3 regions of the Veillonella sp. 3_1_44 genome follow, and region 1 is predicted to be linked to each of the others. Evidence: riboswitches for the same ligand, from Rfam matches in the RefSeq annotation. Region 1 holds a riboswitch; each other region holds the start of a gene.
The links. Region 1 has a riboswitch for cobalamin ahead of nikB (nickel ABC transporter permease). Riboswitches for the same ligand answer to the same signal wherever they lie in the genome.
Positions count from the first base shown of each region.

Region 2: another riboswitch for cobalamin. It lies ahead of HMPREF0873_RS04605 (methylmalonyl-CoA mutase family protein); the one in region 1 lies ahead of nikB (nickel ABC transporter permease).
Region 3: another riboswitch for cobalamin. It lies ahead of HMPREF0873_RS07380 (ABC transporter substrate-binding protein); the one in region 1 lies ahead of nikB (nickel ABC transporter permease).

Region 1 covers NZ_GG770200.1:434,050-444,762, reverse strand. Annotated here, with positions in the region: gene HMPREF0873_RS05595 (ABC transporter substrate-binding protein) at 1-1,316, opposite strand, end outside; gene HMPREF0873_RS05590 (ABC transporter ATP-binding protein) at 1,703-2,518, opposite strand; gene HMPREF0873_RS05585 (ABC transporter ATP-binding protein) at 2,511-3,308, opposite strand; gene HMPREF0873_RS05580 (ABC transporter substrate-binding protein) at 3,321-4,889, opposite strand; gene nikC (nickel transporter permease) at 5,043-5,864, opposite strand; gene nikB (nickel ABC transporter permease) at 5,864-6,802, opposite strand; cobalamin riboswitch at 6,946-7,133, opposite strand; gene potE (putrescine-ornithine antiporter) at 7,537-8,868, opposite strand; gene argH (argininosuccinate lyase) at 9,458-10,713, opposite strand, start outside.
Region 2 covers NZ_GG770200.1:203,892-214,604, forward strand. Annotated here, with positions in the region: gene HMPREF0873_RS04595 (DUF3829 domain-containing protein) at 1-481, shown strand, start outside; gene rarD (EamA family transporter RarD) at 575-1,471, opposite strand; cobalamin riboswitch at 1,640-1,816, shown strand; gene HMPREF0873_RS04605 (methylmalonyl-CoA mutase family protein) at 2,106-4,268, shown strand; gene scpA (methylmalonyl-CoA mutase) at 4,273-6,462, shown strand; gene meaB (methylmalonyl Co-A mutase-associated GTPase MeaB) at 6,455-7,708, shown strand; gene HMPREF0873_RS04620 (hypothetical protein) at 8,069-8,326, shown strand; gene HMPREF0873_RS04625 (MotA/TolQ/ExbB proton channel family protein) at 8,628-9,233, shown strand; gene HMPREF0873_RS04630 (biopolymer transporter ExbD) at 9,230-9,634, shown strand; gene HMPREF0873_RS04635 (hypothetical protein) at 9,639-10,469, shown strand; gene HMPREF0873_RS04640 (hypothetical protein) at 10,624-10,713, opposite strand, start outside.
Region 3 covers NZ_GG770201.1:159,245-169,957, reverse strand. Annotated here, with positions in the region: gene HMPREF0873_RS07395 (ABC transporter ATP-binding protein) at 1-408, opposite strand, end outside; gene HMPREF0873_RS07390 (iron ABC transporter permease) at 405-1,454, opposite strand; gene HMPREF0873_RS07385 (ABC transporter substrate-binding protein) at 1,471-2,643, opposite strand; gene HMPREF0873_RS07380 (ABC transporter substrate-binding protein) at 2,745-3,920, opposite strand; cobalamin riboswitch at 4,124-4,313, opposite strand; gene HMPREF0873_RS07375 (DUF4062 domain-containing protein) at 4,820-5,728, opposite strand; gene HMPREF0873_RS07370 (GNAT family N-acetyltransferase) at 5,781-6,263, opposite strand; gene HMPREF0873_RS07365 (GNAT family N-acetyltransferase) at 6,457-6,876, opposite strand; gene HMPREF0873_RS07360 (hypothetical protein) at 6,895-7,092, opposite strand; gene HMPREF0873_RS07355 (hypothetical protein) at 7,200-7,523, opposite strand; gene HMPREF0873_RS07350 (hypothetical protein) at 7,666-8,175, opposite strand; gene HMPREF0873_RS07345 (hypothetical protein) at 8,284-8,700, opposite strand; partial or broken gene HMPREF0873_RS07340 (GMP synthase (glutamine-hydrolyzing)) at 8,839-9,054, opposite strand; gene HMPREF0873_RS09820 (hypothetical protein) at 9,109-10,161, opposite strand; gene HMPREF0873_RS07330 (N-acetyltransferase) at 10,202-10,363, opposite strand; gene HMPREF0873_RS09965 (AAA family ATPase) at 10,691-10,713, opposite strand, start outside.

The DNA.
Region 1 (10,713 bases):
TTAGTTTCAACGCCTATACCCCAATATTGTTTCAAGAACCATACTGGTTGACCCGTATTAGCGGTTACAACACTGGAGATAATCATATCATAATCACCAGATTGAGATAATGTGTCGATAACCGCATAATCTACGATTTTAATTCGTAAATCTACACCGATTTTTTTGTAGTCCGCTTGCAATGCTTCCGCATATAATGGCAATTCAGGACGAGTTGTGTAGGCATAAAAATCAAGTACGAGGTTTTCACCGTCTTTATCTACAATACCGTCGCCATTTGTATCTTCATAACCTTCACGTTTCAGTAATTCTTTAGCACGTTCTACATTATATTTATTAGGATCACGCAATTGGTTAAAGCCATAGTCTATGGATGGTGGCAATGGAGCCTTACCGGCTACGAAGGTATCCTTCATGAGGTTCTTCGCATAAGACTCACGGTCTGCTGCTGCAATGAGGGCTGCACGAAGATTTGGATTTCGTAGTTTCCCTTTTTGCCCCATACGAACAAATACGTCACGCAAGGAAGCCACTTCATAGATAGTGAATTTCTTATCATTTTGGAAGATACTATATTCACCAGGTCCAATGTTAACGGCCATATCTACATCGCCCGCTTGTAACGCCATAGCACGAGTATTCGCATCATTAATAGATGGGATTTCAACCTTAGCAAAGCCTGCCTTGCCATCCCAGTAATTATCATTGCGCTTTAGTTCAGCACGCTCTTTTGTGAAAGAGGATACTACATATGGACCAGTACCAATAGGACCTTCCTTTGCAATATCACGACCATTCGCCTCTGCTGTCACATCCATAATCAAAAACAATGGATCTCCTAACAAGTTGGGCAAATTATAATATTCCTTGTCAGTCTTGATGGTCAACTCCTGACCGTTAGCAGTAATTTCTGTATAGTTAAAGAACGTTTTTGCTCGTTTACTTTTAGCAAAAGTTCGTTCTAAAGATGCTTTTACCGCCTCAGCTGTCAAACTATTACCATTTGAGAATTTAACTTTATCATTGATGGTGAAAGTCCATGTTAACTTGTCATCACCTTGCTTCCAAGAGGTGGCAAGCCAAGGCGTTGCTTTCATTTGATCATCAAACTTGATAAGCGTTTCACCTATACCAAATCGTACAACGGCCCAACTAAAATAATTTTCCGTTGGTTCTAATGTGCCAGCAAAACTAATAGCCCCTACCTTTAATACATCATTAGATGAAGCAGAATCTTGATTCATACAACCAATAGTCCCGAGCATAGTCACACCAAGGGTCATACCAATTAGTAAAGCCTTGCGTAATCCTTTCATTTATACACCTAACCTTTCTACACACATTAACTATCTATTTATACTCAGATACTCACTATTTTTTGCATTAACATAATCTAGTAAATATAACCTGCTTTTACAATAGTTAATATAAAGAGAATCTATGTACATCACTTCATATGAGCATATCTTGTTATACCCATAGGGGTATATTTTATACAGTCAACTATACTATATATTAGGTGTTAACACAATGTATAATTTGAGAAACATTTCAATATATCTATTAAAAAATTTCATATCTTAACTATGCATAAAAATAGCAGTTAGTCTTGAAACTAACTGCTATTTTAAGTTTACCTATCCGATGTAACTCTCTACATTTCAAATTTATACTTTTGAAATTTTGAAAGTAAATTTTCCTATTAAGCTTCTAATGCAGCCTCATCCAAGGTAAGCGGCTTATGATCTTGACCAATTTCAAAGATAGAGCTCAATAAAACCTTTGTATATGGATGTTTTGCATCCGCCAAGTGGAAAGCATCTAGTTCTTCAACGATAGCACCTTTGTACATTACGACCACCTTGTGGCACATCGTACGAATAAAGGCAATATCATGAGCAATAAATAGGTATGTTAAATTTTTCTTTTTTTGTAAACGCGCCAAAAGGTACGCAATGGAGTCTTGTACAGATACATCTAGGGCACTAGTAGCCTCGTCTAACACGAGGATTTCGGGCTCTAAAACGATAGCACGAGCAATGGCAACACGTTGGCGTTGACCACCAGACATTTCATGAGGATAGCGATGCATAAACTCGCGAGGTAAATCTACCATTTCCAGGTAGTCACCTGCGATTTGCTCTTCTTTTCCCTTTTCAAGAAGACCAAAATTATAAAGTGGCTCAAGAATGATATCTTTAACCTTCATACGTGGGTTAAAAGCTGCAGATGGATCTTGGAATACCATTTGAATCTTTTTACGATATTCTTTCGTTTGTTCAGAATTCATATGTTGAATCTCTACACCATCTACATAAATCTCGCCTTCCGTAATAGGAAGCATCTTCATAATCATACGAACCAATGTTGTTTTCCCAGAGCCAGATTCCCCTACAATCCCAAGGGACTGACCTTTTTCGAGAGTTATATTAATATCCTTACATGCTTCAAGCTCACCACCAGTAGGAAGTGGGAATCGTTTACATACATTCTTAATTTCTACTGCGTAATTAGTCAATGTAACGACCTCCTCCCAATGTTGGCACAGCGTCTTTTAGTTGTTTCGTATATTCATTAGATGGATTTTCCAAAATGTCTTGTGGGGTTCCAGCATCTACAACACGGCCCTTTTTCATAACAATAATATAGTCAGACATATACGCTGCTACACCAAGGTTATGAGTTACCATGACTATTGCAGAATTATGCTCTTTAGCTAGTTCAAGCATTTGCATAACCACTTGAGATTGTGTTGTTACATCGAGTGCAGATGTCGGTTCGTCACCGATGAGTAATGCTGGGTCCAATGCTAACGCCATAGCAATACCAACACGTTGACGTTGACCACCAGATAATTCGTGTGGATAACGGCGCAATATATCCGCTCCATTAGGAAGAGATACAGATTCTAATAACTCAATTGCTCGTCGATCACATTCATCATTAGTGATTTCAATATGAGATGTAAACAATTCTCTAAATTGTTTACCAATGCGAACAATTGGATCTAATGCACTACCACTATCTTGGAAAATCATAGCCATATCTTTACCACGTATGGCTCTCCATTCTGACTTAGATAGGGTACGAAGGTTGTGACCGTTAAAGATCATTGTACCGTCTGTAACCTCACCACCTACAGATAATAAACCCATGAGGGCCCGGATTACAGTAGTTTTACCGGATCCGGACTCACCTACAATGGTTAATACCTTACCGCGTTCCAAGGTAAAGTTCACATCCATAACAGCAGGCACACCTTGGTACGCAATGTTAAGGTTTTCTACAGTTAGTATGTTTTCTGCCATTATAGCTCCTCACTATTTTGTAATTTTGTTAGTAATCCAGTAGTAATCACTTGGGTACATTACAGCACCTTTCAAGTAAGAACCTGTAACGATATTAGTTTTAGGATAGCCTAAGAATAATGCAGCACCATCATTCATCAACAATTGTTGAATTTGCATTGCGTAATCACGACGTTTTGCTGGGTCGAATTCAGTTTCAGCTGCATCTAACAATTGGTCAACTTGTGGATTGGAGTAACCAGAACCATTTTGAGGGTTGGAGCCATTGTTGTTAGTGTGCCAATAGTTAGCCAAGAACCAGATTGGATCACCTGTATTAGCTGTTACAATGTTGGAGATAAGCATATCATAGTCGCCGTCTTGACCCATTTTATCGATCAAGTTATAGTCAACTGTTTTGATTTTCATATCGATGCCAACCTTTTTAAGGTCTGCTTGAACAGCTTCTGCATAAAGTGGTAATTCTGCACGAGAGTTATATACTATGAAGTTGAATGTTAATGGTTTGCCATCTTTATCAAGGATCCCATCGCCATCAGTATCTTTCCAACCATCTTCAGCCAACAATTGTTTAGAACGTTCAGGATTATACGCATTAGGATCTTTCAAATCGTTGAAGCCATAGTCCATGGATGGTGGAATTGGAGCAGAACCAGGAATAAATGTACCTTTTAACAATACATCAGCATAGTTTTTACGGTCTGTTGCAGAGATAACTGCAGCACGAACTTTGTCATCCCCAAGAATACCTTTTTGATTAATACGGGCCAATACGACACGAAGAGATGCGATTTCATCTACTTTGAATTTATCATTGCCTTGGAATAAACCAATTTCACCAGGACCGATGTTAACAGCCATATCTACGTCGCCAGATTGTAAGCTCAAAGCACGCGTATTAGGGTCATCGATGGAAGGAATTTCTACAGTTTTAAATGGTACTGTACCATCCCAGTAGTTTTCGTTCGCAGCCATTTCAGCACGTTCTTTAGTGAAGGATTTAACTACATATGGGCCTGTACCGATAGGACCTTCCTTCGCAAAGTTACGGCCATCTTTTTCAGCTTGAACGTCAACGATTAGGAACAACGGATCCGCTAAAAGGCCAGGCATATTAGGATATTCTTTTGTTGTATGAATAACTAATTGTTGACCATTAGCTTCCATAGAGTCATATTCGAAGAATGTTTTCGCACGATTAGACTTTGCAAAAGCACGTTCAATAGACGCCTTTACAGCTGCTGCATCAACTTTTTTACCATTGGAGAATTTCACCTTATCATTGATTGTGAAAGTCCACGTTTTATGGTCTGGGGATACTTCCCATTTAGATGCAATCCATGGTTGAGGTTTCATTTGTTCGTCAAACTTAGCCAATGTTTCACCTACACCATAGCGCATTACAACCCATGCGAAGAAGTTTTCTGTAGGTTCTAATGTGGATGCGAAGTTAGTAACGCCTACTTTTAATACATCTTTGTTAGCAGCACCATTATTATCAGACCCACAACCAGCTATGAAGGAACCCATCATTACAATACTAAGACCTGCTAATAGGGCCTTTTTCCAAGATTTTTTCATTTAAAATCTCCTTTTACAACTACATGTAAAACATAAAAACATTTAACATCATCACTATCTAAAATAGTTGTGATGGAAAAACCATAATTTCTTACCAGTCATAATGAAACTTTCACTAGATAAAGATTCAAATTTATGAAGGTAAAAACAATTTTATCCTTGATTTTTTGGATCCACTACATCTCGTAAGGAGTCAGACCAAAGATTAAAAATAGCAACCACGATAAGGATGGACATACCAGGGAATGCCATGAGCCATGGACTCGTTTGCAAGTACTGGCGACCCTCGTTAAGCATAAGACCCCATTCTGGAGTCGGTGGCTGAGCACCAAAGCCAAGGAAGGATAAACCTGCTACCTCAATCATGATAGCCCCGATATCTAATGCACCTGTTGTAATAACGAGAGGCATAATATTAGGAATGATATGACGTCTGATGATGGCCGTCGTAGATGCGCCCATCATAACAGCAGCCGTTACATATTCCTCACCGCGCACCTTGAGCGTCATAGAACGTACAATACGAGCATATTTTGCCCAACCTACAACAGATAAGGCTAAAATCGTATTTACAATGCTACCACCTAGAATACCAGCAATAGCAATAGCCAATACGATACCAGGGAATGATAACATGATGTCTGCTAAACGCATAAGAACCATTTCAACTTTACCGCCAAAATAGCCTGCTATAGCACCGATGATAGTACCAATGCTCACCATGATAACGACGATGGATACGCCCATGAACAAGGATAATTGAGTACCATAAATGATACGAGATAATACATCACGTCCTAATTTATCTGTACCAAACCAATGTTGGCTGCTTGGTGCTTGCAATGCCTGACTTATATTTGAGGTGAAAGCATCGCCCGGTGCAAGCCAGGGTGCAAAGATAGCGATGAGAACAATGATAATCATCAACCCACTATAGAAAGAGAACAATTTATGTTTTTGAATAAATTCTGCCATTATGCTCTCTCCCTTTTCAATCTAGGGTCTAATAAGATATATGATGCATCAACCAATGCGTTAATACACATATATGCTAAAGCAACCCACAACACAAAACCTTCAATCAATGGATAATCGCGCATAGTAATAGCATAAATTGCCATATTCCCAAGTCCCGGCCAAGAGAATACCATTTCTACGACTGCCACACCACCTAGTAACCAACCAATAACAACACCAAGAATAGTGATGAGTGGTAACACCGCATTAGGTAAAATATGACCGAATAAAATTTTTATCTCACTAACACCGCGAGCACGAGCGCCAATAACATAATCCTTTTGCATTTCCTCAAGGATAACTAGCCGCACTTGACGCATGTATTTAGACCCAACAACAACTGCCAAAGTAATAGCGGGCAAAATAACACCAGACGCAGTCACTCGAGAGGATGCAATCGGTACAAGGCCCAATTTAAGACCGAAGATGTAAATCAGTACAAGACCTAACCAGAACGTAGGCATAGATACGCCTACGAAGGATAGAAATCTCAACACATAATCAACCCATTTGTTACGATTTAAGGCGCTTATAATACCTGCAGGCAATGCATAGAGCAGCGTAAATACTAAAGCCGTACCCGCTAACATTAATGTACCTGGTAAAGCCTCCAACATACGATCTACTACTGGTTTTTTAGCAGAATAACTCATCCCTAAATCACCTTGTGCGGCATTGACGACCCAGTTTGCATACTGTACTACAAATGGTTTATCTAACCCAAGCTGAGCTCGAGTTTCATCGATAAGCTCCTGAGATACGATAGTATCTGCCGTTTCAAGTAACATCGTTACTGGGTCACCTGGTGCTAAATAGGTGAGACAAAATGTCAAAAATGTGATGCCAAACAAGGTAACAATAAATTGCCCCAATTGTTTGACAAAGCGTTTGCCCATAGGCGCCTCCTAAACTCTCTAAACACTAACAACAATTCAAATGACAAACTAATGGTACTAGCTTTTTATATAGCGATGAAGCTTAAAGGCTAGGGAACGAAAAAAGGTTAGTCGCCCGACTAACCCAAATTAAGCACAGCATATGCATACCATGCCTTTAGAGCAGGCTTTCTGACTCTGATTCATCGCAACATTTCGGCCTTCCCAGTTTCCCAGTGACCCTATAATGAAACCTTGCTCCTCATTACAGCTATTTGCATAGTATGGGTTTTTCACCCATTTTCCTCTTTTACGCTCGGTAAATACCGACACTCACTAGTTCATTCATTTTTATCGATTATAAATATACTATATTAACACTCTATTTACAATACATATACCCCTTATGGGTATATGTATTTCGCATATTTTCAATATAATTTTTATACTGATAAAAAATATTGATTAATGATTAAATTCACAATCCTGCATAAAATTATATAAATTAACTTATATAAATAATTTTTTATTATATTTACTGTATATGACGGTATATATATTAATTTTAATAATAATAAAGCAATGTAAAAACTTTATTATAAAATCTTTTTATACACAGCAAAAATTTGATTAATAATAATACTCTTTATATTTTTTCATATCTAGCTCGCATTAATTATAAGTCTAATGCATGATTATGATAAAAAAGAGGCTATTACCAAGTAATAGCCTCTAATAAGACGAGATGTATTCAGTTAATCAATACTTTGTTGTAAGCGGTGTGCTCTGCGTGTATCCCACGCTTTACGCAAAACATAGATCACCAAGCCTATGCTTACTGCCACTGCGCTACCTACCATAGCATCAAAGCCACATGCGTAGATTGCATATAGGCAGTAAAGAACGCCTATACCGAACAAGTAATTAGAGCGTTTAATACGACTTTCAGCTACGCCAGCCATACGCATCATTGTAGGTACTGCCAAGATGCACAATACATACGGTACTACGTTAGTTACAACCGCTAAGTTTACTAGGATTTCAAACTGCTCACGCAAGGATTCGCTTGCAGTGAATAAAGTAAGTAATGTTTCAACAGCGAGTAAAATCAATACACCACGAACAGGAGCATCTTTGCTATTTACACGAGCGAATATTTTAGGGAAGTAACCATGTTCTGCTGCACTTTTGAAGACGCGAGACAATGTGAATTGCCAGCAAAGCAAAGCGCCAAAGCAAGAAATAACCATAGCAGCCATAACGATGTTTGCAATTGTATCATTGAACATGTATACGAATGTCAAACCGAATGGTGCGTTAGAATTTAATAAATCAACGTTAGGCACAATACCTGCCATAACGTTTGTGGACAAGATATAAACCACTGCCACTGCTAATGTACCCGCCACAGTTGCGATAGGTACGTTTTTCTTTGGATTCTCAACAGCATCAGCATTAGCCGCTGCGGACTCAAATCCTAGGAAGCCCCATAAAGTTAGGGAAATAGATTGTTTTACCGCATCATAAAGCGGAAGATCATTTGGGTTCCATGCCGCCCAATAGATAGATGGATCAAACCAATACCAGCCGATTGTACCGATTAATAAAACCGGAACAATAGAGCCCCAAATAGTCATATTGCTGAGTCGACCTGTGAAACGATTCCCTCTGAAGTTTAGAATCGCTGCAAACCACAAGAGCACAATTGTTACTTGACTTGTTTGTGTCGCATTGAGGTCAACACCAAAGAAAGCTGCGCCATAACCTACGGCAGATACCGCGATGGCGATATTAGCAATGATGAGAGATATGCTGTAAGCATAGCTCGCCATAAAATGTCCAGTTTTACCGAAGCGATGTTCTGCATAACCGCCCATGCCCCCTTGTTTTTGGGAGAACATACCCGCTTGAGCAAAAATATACGCTAGTAAAAGCGCACCCACAGCTGTCACGAGCCAAGATAAAACTGAAATAGTACCAACTTGAGCCAAATTAGTTGGTAACATAATGATCCCAGCTCCTAGCATATTGGCTGCTACCATTGTGGTTAGCTGGAATACAGACATTTTTTTAGCGGTGGTTTTCATGTATCAATCCCCTTTCACTAAGGTGAATTTTTTCTCGTCCATAATTCACTTAAAATATATATACCGCTAAGTAAATTCAGTTCGTGCTGTGATGGGCTTGAATGTGAATTTACCGTTTTTATTCTTATTACGAGTTAAATAATAACACCTATGAAACCAAAATAAAAGTACTTTATTGGCGGACAAGGCATATTACACGAATTGAATAAATCATAGGTAATTTATCATCAAAATCGAACAGAACTCATTTTAATCGTAGCAAAGTATATTTTTACCCCATTTTATTCTGTGTATAGATGTAATTTTTCCTATCTATCACGGTTATAGTGTCCTAGTACAAGACTATTATTCTCTCACAGTCCACTATATATGTACATGTAAATACATCATTTTAATAGTGGATTATCAATTAGAATTTTGGGCTTTATAGGTATCGTCTAGCTTTTAAATAAAAAATCGATATACATATAAGTATAATGGGCAATATTAGACCCTTAATGAAATCCTTATATGTATATCGATCTTATTTTTCCAGATTTTATTGATAACTATTCTTTATTTTTATCTACTACTTATTCCGCACTAAGCTCTACTCTTCTACAGATTCAACGATTTCTTTCCATTCAGCAATTTGCTTTTCCTCAGCAGCGATAATGATTTTACCATTATTACGTTGTCGTTCCACACATTCTGGAGCCGTACCAGAATAGTTATTACGACCTGCAACACAAGCTTCGATGGAGATAGCGTCAAGAATATCTGCATCAAAATGGTTGGAAATAGCTTTGAAGTCCTCTACGGATAGATCAAGGAGTACACAACCTTTTTCGATGCAATGATGCACCGCATTACCTACGATTTCATGGGCTTCACGGAATGGAACACCTTTCTTCGCAAGATAATCCGCCATATCTGTAGCATTGGAGAAGTCGTCATCCAAGACTGCTTTCATATGAGCCCCATTGACCTTCATACCACGAATCATAGCCGCATTAATGGACAATGCGAAGTGTACTGTATCAATAGCATCGAAGATACCTTCTTTATCCTCTTGCATATCCTTGTTGTATGTAAGAGGCAAGCCTTTCAAAGTTGTTAAAAGGCCTAACAAATGACCATAGGTACGGCCTGTTTTACCACGAACCAGCTCGCAAACGTCAGGATTTTTCTTTTGCGGCATAATACTAGAGCCCGTGCAGTGAGCATCATCAAGTTCAATAAAATTGAACTCATTGGTAGACCACAAGATCAACTCTTCGCTAAGACGACTCAAATGCATCATTACTAGAGATGCAAAGGACAAGAATTCAACTACGTAGTCACGGTCAGATACGGCGTCCATACTATTTTCGTAAATACGAGAAAAGCCCAAAAGCTTTTGCGTATATGTTTGATCAATGCCGTATGTAGAACCAGCTAATGCGCCGGCCCCAAGTGGCATGATGTCAGCATGTTTGAATACCATCAACAAACGATCAAAATCACGTTCCAACATAGAGAAATAGGCCATCATATGATGCCCAAACAATACAGGTTGAGCCCGTTGTAAATGCGTATAGCCAGGCATGATAACATCACTATACTTTTCAGCTGTTTCGATGAGAGCCTTCTGCATATCTACGATGAGTTCACCCATTTCCACAACAGCTTTACGCACGTACATGTGCAAGTCTACTGCACATTGGTCATTACGGCTGCGGCCTGTATGCAAACGACCACCAGCTTCACCGATATCATCAGTAAGGCGTTTTTCAATATTCATATGAATATCTTCAAGAGCCACGGAGAACGGAAACTCTCCTTTATCAATCTGATTTTTAATCTTCGTTAAACCTACTAAAATAG
Region 2 (10,713 bases), 230 kb from region 1:
ATACTATAAATCTAAAGGGTATACCACAGATAACTATGCTAAGGAGCAACAATTAGGTCCTAAATATGTTCAATTGTATGAACAATTTGTTCCTATTTATGCTGACTTTGATAATGTTATGCATAAAATCAATACGGACCGCTTGCAACAACGGTTACAACAATTGCGTGATGCAGGCAAGAAAAATGCAGCTGCAGCACAAGAGGTTCATTTGCGACTTACTGCGGTCCTAGAAAAGATCGATAGTGAAAAACAATTAGATGTAAATGCTATCAATCAAGAGTTGCAAGCTATTGGTGATGTATCAAATGGTATTACTAGTCCTAAGTATGATTCTGTTAAAACCTCTGTAAACTCTACAATTGGGGCAATCCGTACCTATATGGGTTCAAAACAAGATAATGACTATAATCGTATGATTGAGGCCTATAACCATTACATTTCTAATCTGAATACGACCAATATGAATGAGTTAGATTAACATGAGTTAGATTAATACGTTTATATAAAAGAAAGCTGTATCAAATGAGAGTATCATTTGATACAGCTTTTTAGTTGATATATAGGATATACCTTACTTTTTTAGGCTAATGCGCGTTGTAATTTGGCTCGATAACGAGAATAATACTAAGGCTATCCAGATACAACCGAAGGCAATCATCTGTGGTGTGCCAAAGCTTTCACCAAAGTAAAAGATGGCTAGCAACAAGGCAATGGTAGGGGATACATATTGCAAGAAACCTAGTAGGTTGAGCGGCAATAGCTGCGCACCATAGGAGAATAGAACCAATGGGACAGATGTAGTTAGACCGCAGGCTATGAGCAATATGGTCGTATACCAGTCTGTGCCGAAATAGGACCACACGGTATTATCGACCATGGTCGTATATAGTAAGGCTAGCGGTGTTAATAACCAAGCCTCAAAGGCGATGCTCGTAAAGGGAGAGATGAGCAGTTTCTTTTTTACGGCTCCATAGAGACCGAAGGAAACGGCGAGGATCATCGACACTAATGGCAAGGATCCTACCTGATAGGTGAGTAAGGCGATGCCGATGGTAGCGATGAGGACACTCAGCTTTTTCGGTATAGATAGAACCTCTTTAAATAGGATGACACCTAATACTACATTGAAGAGTGGGTTGATGTAATAGCCAAGGCTCGTGTTCATAACTTGATTATTGGCGATGGCCCAAATGTAGGTGAACCAGTTTACACTGATGATGACTGCCGCAACTAAAAGTAGGAATAGTTGTGAACGTTGTTCTTTTAGTAATTGAAAGTCCTTTTTGAATTGTTTAAAATGTAGGCCAAATACAACGATCGCCATGCAAATACCTGACCAGATAATGCGTTGTGCCAGTATATTATACGGTGAAACATGGTTTAATAATGCCCAATATAGAGGGAGTAAGCCCCAAATTATATAACAACTAAGGGCTGTGATTAACCCTTTTTTACTTGTATGGTCCATAATGCCTCCTCGTGATAGTACTTATTATATCATTAATCCTTAAATTCTTAACTCATGCATTTTAGTTATTGCATATGATTTTCAGTTATAACTTTAGTTTTGGTACTTATGATTAAATGTTATGTTCATTGACTTTGTGCATATTGTTACACTATATTGGACTTAGAACAACGAATATAGAGAATAGGTGTCGTAAGACTTAATAGAGAAATCGGTATAAGCCGATGCGGTCCCGCCACTGTAAGGATGAGCCTGCTTTCATATATGTCACTGGAGTAATCTGGGAAGGCGAAAGCGAGGTGATGATCCCGAGCCAGGAGAACTGCCTATTTGATAATCACCGTTATGTACCTACGAGCGATAGGAAGGGGATTGGGGTATGCTGGCTACAGTATTTTTTAGTGTACCTTTCAATAAGAAACCTTACGTGTCACTTTAGGTGGCACGTTTTTTATTGCCCTTAGAGTGGATGTTGAGTATATGCGTCAAGTTTTATAGACATTAAACCGATGGACACATTTTGAGGTTGATGTGGTCCAATAAGATAAAGCTCGAGTGATTCATATATCTAACAATTCGCAGGTACGGTGCGCTGTTTCTCGGTATGGTTTCGAGTTGAAAAGGAGGCACATATATGTCTGACAAAAAGACTTCAAAGGATGCTGAACGTGATTTATTAGCACCTGTATCCTTTGATGAGTTTAAGAAACCTACGTATGAACAATGGCAGGCCGAGGTTGAAAAAGCGTTAAAAGGTGGCGACTTCCATAAGAAGATGTTCACTAAGACCTATGAGGGAATTACGTTACAACCAATTTACACGCCTGCATTGCATGGAGAAAAAATTCCAAAGGGTGTATATCCTGGAGCAGGTGAGTTCCTACGTGGCACAAAGGCAAGTGGTTATATTAAAGACTCTTGGGGCGTATCCCAATATGTAGACGAATCCTTTCCTAAGGATGCTAACCATGCAAGTTTATACGAAATTGTAAAAGGTGGCACCATTCACAATATTCGCCTTGATGAAGCAACACGCCATGATCAAGATGTGCAAGTAGGCGCAGCTGTTGGTATCGGCGGTACATCTCTGTCTACTATGGATGATTGTAGCCAATTGATTGAACGTTTTAATTTAAAGGAAAATCCTTTATACATTGAAACAGGTGCTTCTGCAGCTATCTTGCTCGGTATGCTAGCCGCTACGGTGAAAGGCTCTAAAAAACAGACCTCTGACTTGAAAGGTCTCGTTGGCGCAGACCCTATTGGTGTTTGGGCTAAAGATGGTACATTGCATATGTCTTTAGATACAGCCTTTGATGAAATGGCACATACTGTTGTATGGGCTAAAGAACAAGCTCCAGAGCTTAAAACTGTACTTGTATCTGGCGATGTATACGCTAATGGTGGCGCGAACGATGTGCAAGAGGTTGCGTATGCATTGGCGACAGCGGTTTGCTACGTACGTCAATTGGCACAACGTAACATCGATATTCACACTATTGCTAACAGCATGATGTTTACATTCTCCTTGGGTGCAAACTTCTTCATGGAAATTGCTAAATTACGTGCATTACGTGTGCTTTGGGCGCGCATCATGGAAGCGTTCGGTGCCGAAGAAGCTGACCGTGCTGTTCATGTACACGGCAGAACATCGGCTTTCACAAAAACTGTATACGACCCATATGTAAACTTGTTGCGCAATACAACACAAGCATTCTCTGGCGTTGTAGGCGGTTTGAATAGCCTTGAAGTGTCCCCATTCGACCAACCAATTCGCAAAGCTGACGATTTCTCTCGCCGTATTGCCCGTAATATTCAAGTGATGTTACAAACTGAGTTCGAGTTACGTCAACCAGTGGACCCTGTAGGTGGTTCTTGGTATGTGGAAACATTGGCAGCTGAATTATGCGAAAAAATTTGGGCCGAGTTCCAAACTATTGAGTCTAAAGGTGGTATCATAGCAGCCTTGAAAGAAGGCTATCCACAAGCTCAAGTTAAAGCAGTTCTTGATGAACGCTTCAAAAACCTTGCATTCCGCAAAGATGTGGCTGTAGGTAACAACATGTATGCGAATATGACTGAAGAATTGCTTGATCCAAAACCAGAAAATCAAGAAACATTGCGTCAAAAACGGGTTGCTCAAATCGAAGAGTACTTGGCGAGTGCGGAGCCAGATGCTGTTGTGAAAGCACAGGCTACCCTAGAAGCAGGTACGACAGAGCCAGGCGCTTTGATTGGCCTTATTGAACTCGGTGCATTACAAAAATTAACAATACGTCAAATCCGCAAGGCTTTAGATGCTGGCGATATTGCATCCGAAACGATTGAATCCATTGCAGCCCATCGCTGGACTGAACAGTTTGAAGCACTTCGCATGCGCACTGAGAATTATAAACAACGTACGAAAGATAATGTGAAGGTATTCTTGGCCAATATGGGGCCAATCCCTCAACATAAACCTCGTGCGGACTTCTCCACAGGCTTCTTCGAAGTAGGGGCTTTTGAAGTTATCAAAAATGATGGTCATGAAACAACGGCTGATGCGGCGAAAGCTGCTCGTGAAAGTGGTGCTGATGTTGTTGTTATCTGTTCTACAGATGATACCTATCCAGAATTGGTACCACCACTCGCTAAGGAATTGAAAGAAACTATGCCACATGTAACGGTTATTTTAGCAGGGGCACCTCCTAAGGACTTAGAACCTGTATACCGTGAAGCTGGCGTGGACGACTTCATTTCTGTTCGTGCAAATTGTTACGAAATCTTGAATACGTTACAAGATAAGAAAGGGATGTGAGCTCATGTTTAAAAATCCAGACTTCTCCTCTCTTGGCTTGGGATCTCAGACAGCAACATCTCGCGATGCATGGCTTGCTGAACTTCAAAAAGAAACAGGAAAAAGCTTTGAAGATTTATATAATACAACAATGGAGCAAATCCAACTAAAGCCTCTCTATACAGAGATGGATTATGAAGGAATGACACACCTTGACTATATGGCTGGTGTACCTCCATTCTTGCGTGGACCTTATTCCACAATGTATGTTACTCGTCCTTGGACAGTACGTCAGTACGCTGGTTTCTCCACAGCGGAAGAATCCAATGCGTTCTATCGTCGTAACTTGGCAGCGGGCCAAAAAGGTTTGTCTATCGCCTTTGACCTTGCTACTCACCGTGGTTATGATTCCGATCATCCTCGTGTAGTAGGTGACGTTGGTAAAGCGGGTGTTGCGGTAGACTCCATCCTCGACATGGAAATTCTATTCTCCGGTATCCCTCTTGATCAAATGTCCGTATCCATGACAATGAACGGCGCCGTATTGCCAGTAATGGCGTTCTACATCTTGGCTGGTGAAGAACAAGGCGTAGATAAAAAGGTTATGGCTGGTACAATTCAAAATGATATTTTGAAAGAGTTCATGGTACGTAATACCTATATTTACCCTCCAGCTACATCTATGCGTATTATCGGTGATATCTTTGCGTATACATCCCAGTACATGCCTAAGTTCAACAGTATCTCCATTTCCGGCTACCATATGCAAGAAGCGGGCGCTACTGCAGATATCGAATTAGGTTACACATTGGCCGATGGTCTCGAATATATCCGTACCGGTGTTAATGCAGGCCTTCATGTTGACCAGTTCGCACCACGGTTGTCCTTCTTCTGGGCAATCGGTAAAAACTACTTCATGGAAGTGGCAAAAATGCGTGCGGCTCGTATGTTGTGGGCTAAGATTATCAATAGCTTCGGCTCTGAAAATCCTAAATCCATGGCACTTCGTACACATAGCCAAACATCCGGTTGGTCTCTTACAGAACAAGATCCGTTCAACAACGTGGCTCGTACATGTATGGAAGCGATGGGTGCCGCGTTAGGTCATACGCAATCTCTACATACAAATGCGCTTGACGAAGCCATTGCGTTGCCTACGGACTTCTCTGCACGTATTGCGCGTAACACTCAGCTTTACATCCAAGATGAAACTAAGGTATGTAAGGTTATCGACCCATGGGGCGGTTCCTACTATGTAGAAGCGTTGACTGATGAATTGATTCGTCGCGCTTGGGGTCATATCCAAGAAATCGAATCCCTTGGCGGTATGGCGAAAGCTATCGACACAGGGCTTCCTAAGATGCGTATCGAAGAAGCTGCCGCACGTCGCCAAGCTCGTATCGACTCTGGTCGTGAAGCAATCATCGGTATCAATAAATATCGTCTAGATAAAGAAGATCCATTGGATATCCTCGACGTAGATAACACAGCTGTACGGGAAGCGCAAATTCGTCGTCTCGAACAATTGCGTGCTAACCGGGATGAAGAAAAGGTTCAATCATGTCTTGAAGCGATCACAAAGGCTACAGAATCGGGTGAAGGTAACTTGCTTGCCCTTGCACTTGAAGCGGCTCGTGCTCGTGCATCCTTGGGTGAGATTTCCTTTGCTGTTGAAAAGGTATGCGGTCGTCATAAAGCGGTTATTCGCTCTATTTCCGGTGTATACTCCAGCGAATTTGAAGATGACGATGTAATCAAAGAAGTACGCCAAATGGCAGATAACTTTGAAGAACTCGAAGGTCGTCGCCCTCGTATCATGATTGCGAAGATGGGCCAAGACGGTCATGACCGTGGTGCCAAAGTTATCGCTACATCCTTCGCGGACATGGGCTTTGACGTGGATATCGGACCTTTGTTCCAAACTCCAGAAGAAACAGCACAAGATGCGGTGGATAATGACGTTCATATTGTCGGATTTAGTTCTCTTGCGGCGGGGCATAAGACATTATTGCCTCAACTTGTAGAGGAACTCAACAAGCGGGGCCGTGGAGATATTTTAGTTGCCATCGGCGGCGTAATCCCTGCTCAGGACTATGAATTCCTACGCGAACATGGCGCAGTGGCTATCTTTGGCCCTGGTACAGTTTTGCCAGTAGCGGCGAAAAAATTACTAGAAACATTGACTAGTCACGTTCAAGACGAGTCTCATGACTGATAACAAACGGCCTACTCCGGATGAATTGCGCAATACACAGGACGCAACTTTCACCACTGGTGAAGGCAAAGCCCCTGAATTAGGTGTAAAAAACGCAAGCACCGAGGGTAGTACCTATCGTCCCGACTGGGTGCCAGAAGAAGCGAAGAAAGATGATACTTACGCGTGTCACGTAATGAAAGGCGTCAAGGAAATGCATGACGGCCTCTTATCTAGTTCAGCTCATCTGGCTCCAGCGGTACGTCCCGTACAGCGGCGAAAGAAATTGACTGTCGCTGATTATGTACGCGGTATCGAGCAGGGGGACCGCGTTATACTTTCACGGGCTATCACATTAGTAGAAAGTAATAATAAGGACCATTTCAAACTAGCTCAACAGGTGTTGCAAGCCGTATTGCCTCGCACGGGCAAGGCATTGCGCATCGGTATTACTGGTGTGCCTGGGGCCGGTAAAAGTACGTTTATTGAAGCCTTCGGTAACATGCTCATTGAAGCGGGTTACAAGGTTGCCGTACTGGCTGTAGACCCTACGAGCCAAGTCACAAAAGGCAGTATCTTGGGTGATAAAACGCGGATGGAAACGTTGACGAAACACCCAGAGGCTTATATTCGTCCATCGCCAGCTGGTGGTACACTAGGCGGTGTGGCTCGTAAAAGTAGAGAAACTATGCTACTTTGTGAGGCTGCTGGGTACGATATTATTCTCGTTGAAACCGTTGGGGTTGGGCAAAGCGAAGTTACCGTGCGTTCCATGGTAGACTTCTTTATGCTCATCGTTTTAACGGGGGCAGGCGATGAATTGCAAGGCATCAAAAAAGGCGTTATGGAACTTGCTGATGCTATTGTGGTCAACAAGGCTGATGGAGATAATCTCAAACGAGCACTCATTGCTCGTAGTGATTACGATCGGATGTTACATTATATCCGTCCAGCTACGGAAAAATGGAAGACTCAAGCCTATACATGTTCAGCTGTTACAAAGGATGGCCTCGATGAATTGTGGGATGTTATCCAAGAGTTTACTGAACAAGGCAAAGAAAATGGGGTCTTCTTAAAACGTCGTCAAGAACAATCCCTCCGTTGGGTACGCGATATGATTGACGAACACTTGCACAACCTATTCTTTAACAATGTAGTCATTCAAGGTCGCATGGGCGAAGTCGAAGCCGCTGTCTTAGACGGTGAAATGAGCGAATCTCAAGCCGTTGAAGAACTTATTGGCGTTTTCGATAAGTCTTTACAATAAGTAGATCGGTAAATACATATTGTATTATTAAATATAATCGTATTGCTAAATATATATTAGATAAGCCGGCATAACTTATCTTAATACGCACTCCACTAGCAATCGTATGCATTTCGATATAACTACAGATGTATTTGTAAAAGGCATAGTATCAATGTTCACTGTTGGATTTGGACCAATAGTAGTTGCATACTATGCCTTTTTCTATGTCATAATAACTAATTGCGACTAATTATTTGCTATTAATTGTCTAATAAAAGATGATTAATATATAAGTTCATCTTTTTAAAATGCAAAAATCAGTGTATAATTAAGTTATATTATTTATTAATCGTTTAATGTTACGAGAGGGGCATTCAAATGAACAAAAAATTATTATTACCTGTAGGTGTAGTCGTTCTAATTATTGGTATTGCGATTCTATTATTAAATCCAGATCCAGGGGCGGCTAATTTGGAAATTGCGAGAAATGCTACAAATGCTCAAGCGGCAGCAAAGGCGATTTCTGAGAATAACCAATCTTACACATTGTGGTATTCTATTGGTATGTTCTGTAGCGGTTTAGGCATTGCACTGTCAGTAGGTGGCTTCATTGTAGGCTTTATTAAAAAAGACTAATCTATTTAGGAACGTATCAAAGGCTGTACTAGAATGTATATCATTTCTAGTGCAGCCTTTTTGTATTTTAATTTTAGGGTTATAGGACAAAACGTGTTGGTTTTGCCCTATAACCCTAATTTTATCCTGTGGACTTTAGCTAGCTTATGTCTATCTAGCGAATTAGTCTATATTTATCTTGCAAGTCATCCTATATCTATTTATGTTGTGGTTTTACGCTCTATATCTGTTTTCGGTGGGATAAAACGTGGTATAATTAACCCGGATAGAGCCTAAAAGTATGTGGCTTTTGGAGGTTAGTATGAGTAGTATAGCGCATTTATTTGTAGCTGGTGGATTTGTTATGTATCCGCTGGTGATTTTTTTACTGTTTACCTTGATGATTGGCATTGAACGTATCTTTCTATATCGCAAGTTTACAAAGGATTTGCGCCGTTTTAATAAGGTCTTAGAGAAGAATCAATCTTGGATTATGTTACCAAGTGTTTTGGAACGGGATACAGAGGAACTTGGTTCTTTATTTGCCCGTGCTATCCGCAATGCAAAGAATTATAATGGCTTGGAAAACCGCCTTCAAGATGTAGTGTCGTACGCTGATGAACGTTTAAAACGCGGCCTTAGTTGGCTCAGCATGATTGTAACAATGGCTCCGTTATTGGGGTTGCTAGGGACGGTCCTCGGTATGATTCGTGCGTTTGCTGTGGTAGGTGGCGACATTGGGGCTCCGACCATTATTACAGGTGGTGTTTCTGAAGCCTTAGTGGCAACGGCTACAGGTTTGACCGTGGCCATTATTGCCCTTGGCTTTCACAGTTACTGTGCGGCAAAGGTCAATGATTCTGTGGCGACATTAGAACATGAGTGCGGCAACATTCTTGATGCGTACAACGAGGAACATGATATATGAGACGACGCACGTTAGGGGTTAAAAAAGAGCCTACCATCATGATTATTCCCATGATTGATATCGTATTCTTTTTATTAGTATTTTTCATGGTAGGCACGCTGTACATGAATACAGAGCAACAAATTCCGCTTAATTTACCATCTGCATCGACGTCTACAGCGAAATCTATCGAACCTATCACCATTACCTTGACCACAACGCACACGCTGTATATCGATAATCAGGAAATCTCTTCGGATCGCTTGGCGCAAGAGGTCAAATCTATCGTTACACAAGCACCTCAACAAGCCTTTGTGATTCGTGCTTCAAAAGATGTATATTATAACGATGTTATCGAGCTTTTGGACATGCTCAAGGTGAACGGTGCTAAATATATTAGCGTCGCTACGGAACGGAAGTGATTCCATGTTTGAATCACATTATCTGAAACCTTTTATTATATCTTTAGGCATTACCATCATGCTTATCTCTGGCATGGGGCTTTCCTTGCGTGGTATCGTTGGAACCGGTGTGGCTTATGATGCCGCAGAGGTTAGCTTTCATCTGCCTGAGGATAGTGAAAGTGATGCGAAAACTACCGCTATTGAGCCTATACCTAAGGATAAGCCACCGGTTGAACCTCCGACTCCAGAAGGGCCTGCGCCTAAGGCAGATCCTCTTGTAACGGAAAATACAGGTGATGAAAGTGCTCACAATTTAAATGCCAATAAGACTACATCTAATGCTCGTCGTGAATGGGCCGTTCCCAAGGCCATAGAATCGGAAACGACTAATAATGAACAAGCTGTAGTTACGGGTGGAAATGATTCCAAATACGGGAAATCCTCTAAGCCTGACAATGCTCCTATAGGTAAGGATATAACATCTGATCCGAATGCGAATGGAAACGGCTTTGCCGAAGCTAGTGATTTATCCTTCCTATCTGATCTTGCGTGGGGGCTCCTAACACCAGGGCAACAAGCGCTTTTACAAAAGTCGGATATCAACCCCCAAGAATATTTACGAACTGTACAAGAACAGGGGAAGGGGTCAATTGTAACAGGTAAGGTTGTAGTGCGCGTTAACTTTGACGTTAATGGACATGTCATCGTAGGAGAACATACACCGCTCATCGCAGAGGATGTACCGCAACCAGTCAAAGAGGAAGCAATGCGCATCGTTAAAAGCAGTGGTTCTATTATCAATCGAAGAGGGGAACCTGTATATCTAGCAGTTCCTGTTGTATTAGGACAATAAAGAGGCATATCTTACATACATTAGTATGGGATATGCCTCTTTGTTATGGTTGTAAAAAATGATTGTATTGATTGATACTATGTATTACTATGAAATACTTGTTCTATCTGAGTCATGTTGAGTTATATTTCAAGGATTAATTATATGTATTGTATTAATTTTGATTGGTAAGTATTGTTTTCGTGGAGTTGAAGACGGCTAGATATACGATGGCGCCGCCGATGAATAATGTGACTTGCATAGG
Region 3 (10,713 bases), on a different contig from region 1:
CATGATGCTGCGCGATGCAAAGCGCTGTAAGTTCAACCGTTCCAATACCTCTTGTGTGGCTGCAATATCCTCATCACTTACGCGGAAGGACATGGACCCCATGCGCCCTAGCATAACGACTTCAAAAACAGATAGATTGACTTTACAGTCATTATCTTGAGACAAATAGCTCACTGTACTACTAAAATCCTTTGTAGAATATTGAGATACAGGTTTACCATTAACGGAAATCTCGCCCTTTCCTTTCAAGATACCCATGATTGTTTTTAAAAGTGTAGATTTACCAGCACCGTTAGTACCAATGAGCGCAGTCAATTTACCTGTTTTAGCAGCAAAATCAACGCCCTTTAAGATCTGTCCGTCTTCCGTAGAGGAATAACCAAAGGTTAGATTATGAACTTCAATCATTTGAAATAGCTCCTTTTCCTAGTTAATACCAACGAGAAGAAGAAAGGTACACCGATGATTGCTGTCACAATACCGATTGGGAACATCGCCCCAGGAACGAGCATCTTACTCGCAATAGATGCGAGAGACAAAATCGCCATGCCACACACTGCAGATAACGGTAAGAAATACCGTTGATCCTCACCCACAAGCATACGTGCAATATGTGGTCCTACAATACCGATAAAACCAATGGTTCCAACGAAAGAAACGGCAACGGCTGTAATGATGGAGATGAAAGCAAACACTTTTACTCGTAAGCTTTCAACATTAACACCAAGACCAGAAGCCTTTTCATCGCCTAATTTTAATGCTGTTAAACGCCAAGATTCACGCATCATAAGCGGTAGCATGATTACTAGCACGATAAGAACAATAGAGATGTTCACCCAATTTGCCTTAGCTAAACTACCCATCGTCCAGAACACGATGTTTTGAAGGGCCTCAGGAGATGCCATATATTGCATCAAGGATTGAAGCGCTTGGAACAAGAACATCATGCCGATACCGGCGAGAATCATCGTTTCAGAGGAGAAGTTCTTAATCTTATTGATGGAATAGATAAAGAAACTCGTCAAACTAGCGAATACAAAGGCGCCAAATGGAACCATAAAGACACCTAAAAACTCTAATGCACTAGCGCCTACAACAACCATGAGAGATGCACCGAAGCCAGCCCCTGCGGATATACCAAGTGTATATGGGCTAGATAACGGGTTATCAAGAATAGTCTGCATGCCAGCACCAGCAATGCCCAAAGAAGCACCTACGAGCAATGCCATAATGGCCGTCGGAAGACGAATCGACCAAATGATAACATATGCGTTTTTGGATACCTCTGCTGGGTCTGTTAATGCGAGCCATACATCACTTAACGTAAGTGATGCAGGACCTACAATAATATCGGTAACAAAACTTACCGCACAAATGATCAGACCAATGATAATAAACATGAGCTTTTTATAGCTCTGTTTTTTATAATCGTACTGATTGTTAGTTTCCGTCACTATACAAAACCCCTTTTTAGTTCAACTGCATAAACCAAACGCCACCGTAAGAGAATGGAAGGAATTTGTCATAGAATTCCTTAAGTGTGCCTTCAGGATCTACATCCTTGAATTCCTCAGGATAGAATGTTTTAGCTAAGTATTCAAATACTGCAACGTCATATACTTCACGAGGTAAACCATGGTGAGTAGAAAAAACATTTTTAGATTGAACTGCTTTCAATTCAGGCCAGCCTTGACGTTCTGTAGTGAAAGCTTTCAACAATTCTTGAGATTTAGCTTCATTTGTATCAAAACCTAAACGCATGGAAGTCGGTTTCTTAGGCCAGTAAGAACCGATGATCATGATGATATCTGGGTTTCTTTCTAAAATAAATTCTGGGTTAACAGGGCCTGCTTTTTGAACTACATCTTTTGTAATAAGGTCGCCACCAACTTGCGTTGCTAATGCGCCCCATGCTACGTTTGCACTATACGCAAAACCTAAACCTTCTGGACCTTCGTTACCTGTTTCAATGTAAACAGTTGGTTTTGGTTTATTGATTTTGCTAATGCGGTCCATCACTCGTGTTAAACGGTCAGTATAGAACTTGTTGATTTCTGCTGCACGCTCTTCTTTACCCAATGCTTTACCGATAGCTTCGATAGATTTTTGGTGATTTTCAAGCTTTTCCGCATGGTAATCGATATAGATAGTAGGAATGCCAGCTGCATCGATTTTAGGTTTGTAATCAGCTTCATATTGATCTTTGAAATATAAAGGCATGAAGATAACATCTGGGTTTAAGGAAATTACTTTTTCCACATCAAATGTTTTATCATTTACGTTACCAATGAGAGGAATTTTTTCCAACTCTGGCACTTCAGATTTGTAGCGATCCCACATATCTGTACGCAATTTGCTTAAATAAGGGTCAATACCAACAATAGTCTTAGCCACATCTTTGCCTTGCAACGCAGCCATAGTCAAGAACGCACCACCAGAAGCACTCAATTGAACTACTACGCGTTCTGCGGGCTTTTTCAACGTAACCTTTTGACCTGTTACGTCTGTAATCTCAATTTGTTTGCCAGATTGTGCCGCATCCTTTTTCGTATCTGCTGGACCACCACAAGCTGTCATAATCATGCTCACAACTAGCAGGAGCACCGTGGCAAGATAAGCCATAAATTTCTTTTTCTTAACCATAGAATACCTCGATTCCAAACTTAATAAGTTCTAATAAACACAATATATAACAGCATTTATTTGGGTTTTACATCATCAGCTCCTTCACGCACAACACAACCCTAATTCATATGCATAAACCAGATGCCACTATAAGAGAATGGCAAGAATTTGTCATAGAACTCTTTAAGTGTAGCTTCAGGATCTACATCTTTAAACTCTTCAGGATAGAAGGTTTTTGCTAAATATTCGAATACGGCTGCATCAAAGACTTCACGTGGAAGACCGTGGTGCGCAGAGTAAACTTGTTTATTTTCAACAGCTTTTAATTCGCTCCAACCTTGACGTTCTGTGGTGAAAGCTTTCAACAACGCCTGAGACGAATCTTCAGTAGCTTCAAAACCTAAACGCATAGAAGTTGGTTTCTTAGGCCAGTAAGAACCCATAATCATAATGATGTCTGGATTCTTTTCCAATACAAACTCAGGATTAATTGGAGATGACTTTTTAATAGCATCTTTTGTGATTACATCAGCACCAGCCATGGTAGCTAATGCCCCCCAAGAGTAATTGCTACTAAAGGAATTACCAAATTCTTCCGGACCATTCATACCAACTTCAAGGTAAACAGTTGGTTTTGGTTTGTTAATTTTACTAACACGGTCGAGAACTCTTGTCACACGATCCGTATAGAACTTGCTAATTTCTGCAGCTCGTTCTTCTTTACCTAAAGCCTTGCCGATGGCTTCGATGGATTTTTGATGACTTTCAAGTTTTTCAGCATGGTAGTCGATATAAATCGTTTGTACACCTGCTGCATCTAGTTTTGGTTTAGCATCGGACTCATATTGTTCTTTCAAGTCAACAGGAATGAAAATAACATCTGGGTTCAAGGAAATAACTTGCTCCACGTTAAATGTTTTATCACCGACTGTACCCACTACTGGAATCTTAGCTAACTCAGGCATTTCAGCAGTAAAGTGCTTCCACATATCCGCTCTATAATCCTGCAAAGATGTATCCATGCCGGCAATAACCTTCGGCGTATCCTTGCCCATAAGTGCGGAAATCGTAAAGAATGGACCACCGGCACCACTCCACTGTAAGACAACTCTCTCTGCTGGCTTTTTAAGCGTTACCGTACGACCTGTTACGTCTGTGATTTCGATTGGCTTGTTATTTTGCGCCGTATCTTTTTTCGTTTCGCTAGAACCTCCACATGCAGCGATGAGCATACTAACAATTAGGAGGAAAACCGTGGCTATGTAAGCCATACATTTTCTTTTCTGTTTAACCATGAAATCCCTCTCTTCTCTCAAACTAAAACTATCACTATAAGTGCACATAAAAAGCCCGTCTCCCCACGAAGAGGAAACGGGCTGTCATCTCAGTTAGACTAACTACCACGCCTAATAAGCTAGCATATAGTATGAGCTTTCAACTATGCATAGCTAGTATAAATTCATCTATATCAATCCCCATCCCTGTCTCTCGCAGGTCAATTGGCAATTGTTAATTAGGCAGTTCTCCTGGCTCCAGTTCAACGTTACTTTGCGCCTTCCCAAAAACTTCAGTGACCGAGAGCATTTCACCCTCTATGCAAAGTACCTCGCTGTTACAGTGGCGTGACCGCTTTGGCTTGTACCAAATTCTCTATTAAGTCAATAGACACCTAACCCAATCATATGTGATTTTCCTCATCGTAGCATGAGGGGCATACCATGTCAATAAACACATAGGGGTACTGCTATATACGCATAAAGCTCTACATAATATAAAAAAAAGTGCTGCACTGCTAACTTTTAGCTTCTTATCATAACAATCATTTAAGACTATCACATATTCTATAATTTCTTTTTATGGATTAATTAAACACAGAATTATCATAATCCTTTTTCTAGATATGAGATATACTCTAATACATACTAGAAAAAATAACATAAATTCCATTACCATTGAGAATACTTTTCTCACTAAGAACTCATCTAATCGTAAAACTAATATATACATTGAAATGCTTTAATTTAGATATTTACAAGCACTTTATATCATATCGTAATTACAGCCTATCAACTCGAATGCGTTTCCAGCTCAACATCTATTTAATCTTCTATTTTCAATAAATACTTTGGTATTATTTTTTATATTAAAATAATCGTTACTAGTAGAAAATATTTTCCCTATTATGATTATTAATTTATGCATTTAATTTGTTCATAATCGATTTGCCTAAATTAGTTAATCTTATATATTCAATATTATCATCTCCTACATAACATTCTATAAGTTTCAAGTGCTCAAATTTATTTTTAACAATTAGTGCATCTTGTTCTTCAACTTCATACCCAGGTTTAAAAGCACTTATTGCATTTTCAAACGCTAATACTGTTTTAACACCTGTTAACCTTAATGAAACAAATTTAAACAGTTCAGATAAATTAACTTTAATGTTATCCGTGTCAACTCTAGTACTATCAGTAAAAATATATACCTTTTCTACAAAATGTAATTCTATCAACTTATTATAAAAATTACTTTCTAATTCAGTATTTTCAGCCTCTAAACAACAATTTTTCTCACTTAAAGTTTTTAGGCTATCATTTGAGCCTCTATGCCACCCTGGTCTCTTTATCTCAGTTTTTGCACGCATAATTGAAATTGCAACCTTTGCAATTAAATCAGACATATCCTGCCACACACTTGCTAAGCGATTATTCATAGCTCTCTTTTTGAATTCTGCTAATTTACCATTTTTTATAGGATCTTTCTCTATCTTTTCAGGATCAATTTCTGCCGAATCATCTATAGAAAATACCAAAACAGGAATACCTCTCTCTATTGCATAGTTATACTCCATTTCAGTATAACTAATTCCCGTTCTTGCATTTATTGAACCATAACGACGTCCTAGAATCAAAATGTAGTAATCACAAAGATCTATAACATTTTTAATAACATTAAATTGTTCATCATCTGTAGCAACAAAGTTTTCCATACCAGCTGGAATACAATCTGCCTTTAACAATACTTGTAATACTTGTTTTCTTTCTTCGATTAAATCTTTGTACGTCGAACTTATAAAAACCTGATATTTGATACAATTCATCTTATTATCTCCTTTTTATAAAAAATAAAACCGTCAATTTAACCGCTTAAAACTAAAGTACCTTTCGCATTTGATACCATTTAGCACCGCCATGATCAGATTCCGATTCACCTTCATTTACAATGCCAAACTTGGCATAATAGGGAATCTTTTCTTTTTTACAAGTTAAAATTACGCCCTTTCGCTTTTCTTCTCTCGCCAGCTCTATGAAAGCCTCAATCAGTCTGCCCCCTACGCCATGGTTCCGATACTCAGGCATTGTATTCAGACCAAATATCATCTGCCAAGCACCATTGGGATTATGTAAGGAAGCATCTGCGAACATCTCATCCGTTAAGATTTCATCATCAGACACAAAACCATCTATAAAACCAATAGGTGTGTCTCCATCAAAGGCAATCAAAAAATGACCTGCGTAATACTTTAACCGTTCCTTAAAAGCCTCACGAGGTGCAGCCTCGGCAGGAGGAAAGCATGTTGCTTCGATATGTGTAACTACATCTAAATCTGCGGTTGTCGCTTTTCGTATTAACATATTAATATCCTTCTTTATATACTTATGTACTTATTTGCTTATATACTTATGTATTTATATATTTGTATAGAACACATTTTAAAATGAGTCGGCTAAAATAAATCATTTTTAGTATAAACGCTTTACGCCATAAAGGCTACACGTAGAGATATTACATGTAGCCTTTTTCTGCTGAACCTTATATTTACTATATTTACTTTTTCGTATACTTAGGCACATTACGATATTGCATTGGTAAGGAGTTATCTTTTATCTTAAACCCATGCTTCTCGTAAAATGGTGCATTCTTGCTATCACCAATCATAACATTGATATACAAATAAGACTTGTAAGCCTCTTTCACCATTTCAAGCAAATGACCAGCAATACCTTGGCCCCGATAATCAGGATGAACCAGCACATAATTGATGAAACACACAAGTTCACTATCGTCCATAAGGCGAATAAGACCTATTAAACGATCTCCATTCCAAGCTGTAATCACACGAGATGAATTCATTAAAGCCTTATGTAATCGATCTGGATATTTACCTACCACCCAACGAACAGACAGAAACAACTCTGCTACTTGCTGGGGCGTAAAATTCTTTTCTTCGGTATACGTAATCGCCATAAAAGCTCCTTCAAATGATTACTTTAACTTTCGCATCTCACGGATAAACGCCTCTGCCTCTTGTAGATTCTTAGGGAACTCAAAATAAATACATTCTTCATATCCACAATAAGGATTACGGAAATCATAGCCACTCAACAACAAATACTCGATAATCTTCCATTCTTTATCATTAGATTTTTTAGGAGCCTTAAACTTCTCGTTCACAAGATACATTTTACCTTTGCACGTAGGGCAGGTTTTATTTCTGTTAAACAACTCGTAGTTTGTGCCCTCCGACAAGGAGATCCTACAGTTTACACATACATTTTTATAACCCATAGTTATTTACTCCCATACGGTTTATGTTGAAAGATTTCTTTTACAATCCCTTCACCAACAATATTGCCGCCTTCCATGATAAAGAACTCAGTACCTGCTTGTATAGCAGAATAATCTACGGTTTCATATACTGGTAAAGCGTTAGCTTGAATTGGTTTATCAAAGATGACATCTTCACCATCAATAAAGTTGATACCAAGATATTCCTCAGTACCTTTTATAACAAAATGAGGATAATACATTCCTTTATTTAAATTCGGTGGAATTCTCCTCTTCTTGCTGAAGAAAGTAACTGTACAGCAAATAGTAAAATCTAAATTGCTCATCTCAGGCCTCATTCAATTACATATACCATATCACCCTTAAAGTATATCCGAGGAAAAACTAAATTGCTCTATGTTAAGATTTTCTAATCAATCTAGAACCTTTTTAAAAATTTCCTTATCTTCTAAAACTATATTATATATTTTAACCAAAAAGACTTTTATAAAGCCCTTTAATTTCTCGTGCGTATTTCACTGCACCAGGAAGATGCATTCGTTTATAGTAATCTCCTAATATTTCTGTATGATTTTTCAAAATATCAAATTCAATCATATACATAGCAATACTCGTTATAGAATATTTTCCTATCTCAAGTATAGTTGATTTATCTTCTATATCTAATTCCTCGCCTTTTGGAAATTCACCATCAGAATATTCTTCCCAAGTTTCATCACTGTATTGCCAAAAGGCTTTACTCCAAAGAATCAGTTCTTTACGATTGTATTCTATTAATTGCTCGAAAAATTGCACTAACTCTTTCTCAGAATATAACTTGCAATTAAACCCTTCTAATAAGAATTGCCTTTGATTCAATCGATTTCTTAGTTCTTGAATTTCTATACTTTGTAGTTCTTTATTAAAGTTATCAGTCCCTAATTCCTCTATAATATCTAAATATATAGGGCTATCTAAAAATTCTTTTAAAGTTTTCATATTCTTACGTCCTTACAGAATTAACTCCGTTCATAATAAAGAACTCCGTATCTCCTTTTAGAATAAAGTAATTTACAATTTCAAAAACTAACAACATATTAACTCATATTAGGCCTCATCGATTACATATACCATTTTGCCTGTAAAGTATATGTTCATTATACAGTGAACAGGATTTCCTTCAGTCCATAGCCAGCCTTGGAATGCAGCACGTCCCCAATTATAGGTCTCCGTAATGACCTCAAACTCACTTTTACTATACTCCTGTTGATACTGAGGTAACTCAATTCTTTTACCTGTGAAAGTATCTAAAATTGTACTATTAAAGACGAGAATTTCTAAATCATCAATATCACACTTCTCAAATACAATCTTAGCCTTATGAGTCTGTTCAACACCGTTCTCATAGGAAAAAATATAATCAAAGGTAAAAGTTAAATTACCATCTGCGTATTCTATTTTTTGAACCCTTGCATCATGGAGAGAATATTTGAAATACTCTCCAAAAGACCTTGTTATATTCATAGCCCCTCTATTTTCAAACAACTGTTTAAATTAAAATCTATAACTTAAAATCAGTATACCAATTTTTGTACAAAATACAAAAGCCTCCCATCAAAAGATAGGAGGCTGATTTAGCTTAGTAATAACTATAGTTATTTCTTATTCCCACTCAATTGTAGCAGGTGGTTTAGATGTAATGTCGTACACGATACGGTTGATGTGTTGTACTTCGTTTACGATACAACGGGAGATTGTGTCCAATACGTCGTAAGGGATGCACGCCCAGTCAGCAGTCATGAAGTCTGTTGTTGTTACGCCACGCAATGCCAATGTGTAATCGTATGTACGGAAGTCCCCCATAACGCCTACAGTACGTGTAGATGTTCTGTATACGTAATCGCCATAAAAGCTCCTTTATATAATTCAAAATCACCAAGAATTTAATAACGTAGTAGATTTATCAAAAGTTAACGTACATAATGTAGGATTCGTCTTATCTAGATAAGCAATAAACACTATTTTAGCAAATATCTTTTCTTTCATATCCATTGCTTTTTCGAGATCATCTTTCATATATTTACAAAATAACTCAGGAAGAGTAAATCGTGCACTAAGACTTCTAATCTCATTACCATTATTATCTATTGGTACTATAACCCATTCATCACTATTTTCACGATTGAAATGTATTGAAATGTTTTGGTGTGGATTACTTTTTAGTAACTCATTAAAAGCTGCGTCTGCAAATAAGGGAATCATATTCACACTATTTATTGTAGCTAAAAATATATATTTACCCTTAATCTTTTCCCTTAAAGATAATATTGATTGTACTAATAATCTATTGCCAATACATTCAATAGCTTGTTTATAATTCCATTCATCAGTTTCCTCTGTGTGAATTAAGTGGGAAAAGCTTCTTTTGAATGTTTTAAACAAGTTCTTTTCTATATCGTTAGTGTCGAACATTAATATATCAACAATACTCTCAATAGAGTCTGTGATATATTTATATTCACGACCTGATAAATCAATTAAATGTATCTTATGTGCAATAGCATAACGTTGTGCATCATTAGAAAATCCAGACGTTGAAAAAATCGCATAATGATAGTTATACCTAGCAAGAAATAACTCGGACAATGTCATATTTACAGTTGAATAATTAGTATTAATATCATCAAGAATTCCCACTCCCATTCTGACTTTCTCAATGCCAACTGGTCTATCTGATGAATAAAACTTAGCTTCTACAAACAACCTTAATGGATAAATAAAAGGAGGGGTGACTCTAAACGTTCCTAGCGTATCAAACTGGTGATAACCACCACGTCCTTTAACTTTTAATCCATTACGACCACAACTTTTAAATTCATCAGTATTACCAATATTCTCATCTGTAATTACTTCATATCCATTTACTTCAATTAACTTTGATAACACTACCTCTAAAAGGTATCCTCTTACTTGCTGTTTATTCATGCTAGTACGCTCCTAAGTTATAAGTGCTAAACGTATTTTGTTACAATCTCTTACTCATATAAATAACATCGTCCATAGGATTATGATAATACGGCTCGCATTCAACAAAGCCATGCTTCTTATACAAAAGGATCGCTGCTTGCAACGGTTCAATTGTATCTAGCACCATTTCTTTATATCCAGAGGCCATAGCATGGTCCATAATACATTCAATTAGACGATTATCGAGAACATAATCATGATTGATCCACTGCGTATACTCTTAAGTTAACGCATTTACTTATTTTCAATTCAGTTTGCTATCAACTATTTTAATCATATAAACACCGATGGACTAATAACGGTACTCTTCCAATCTTTATCATTAGATTTTTTTAGGTACTTTAAACTTCTCGTTAACAAAGAACATTTTACCTTTACATATGAGACAGGTTTTATTTGTATAAAATAACTCGTAATTCATACCCTCTGACAAACGAATCCGGTAATTTATACTTATATTTTTATAACTCTTATCCTTAATCACACTCTATAAATCATTTATAAATGTCA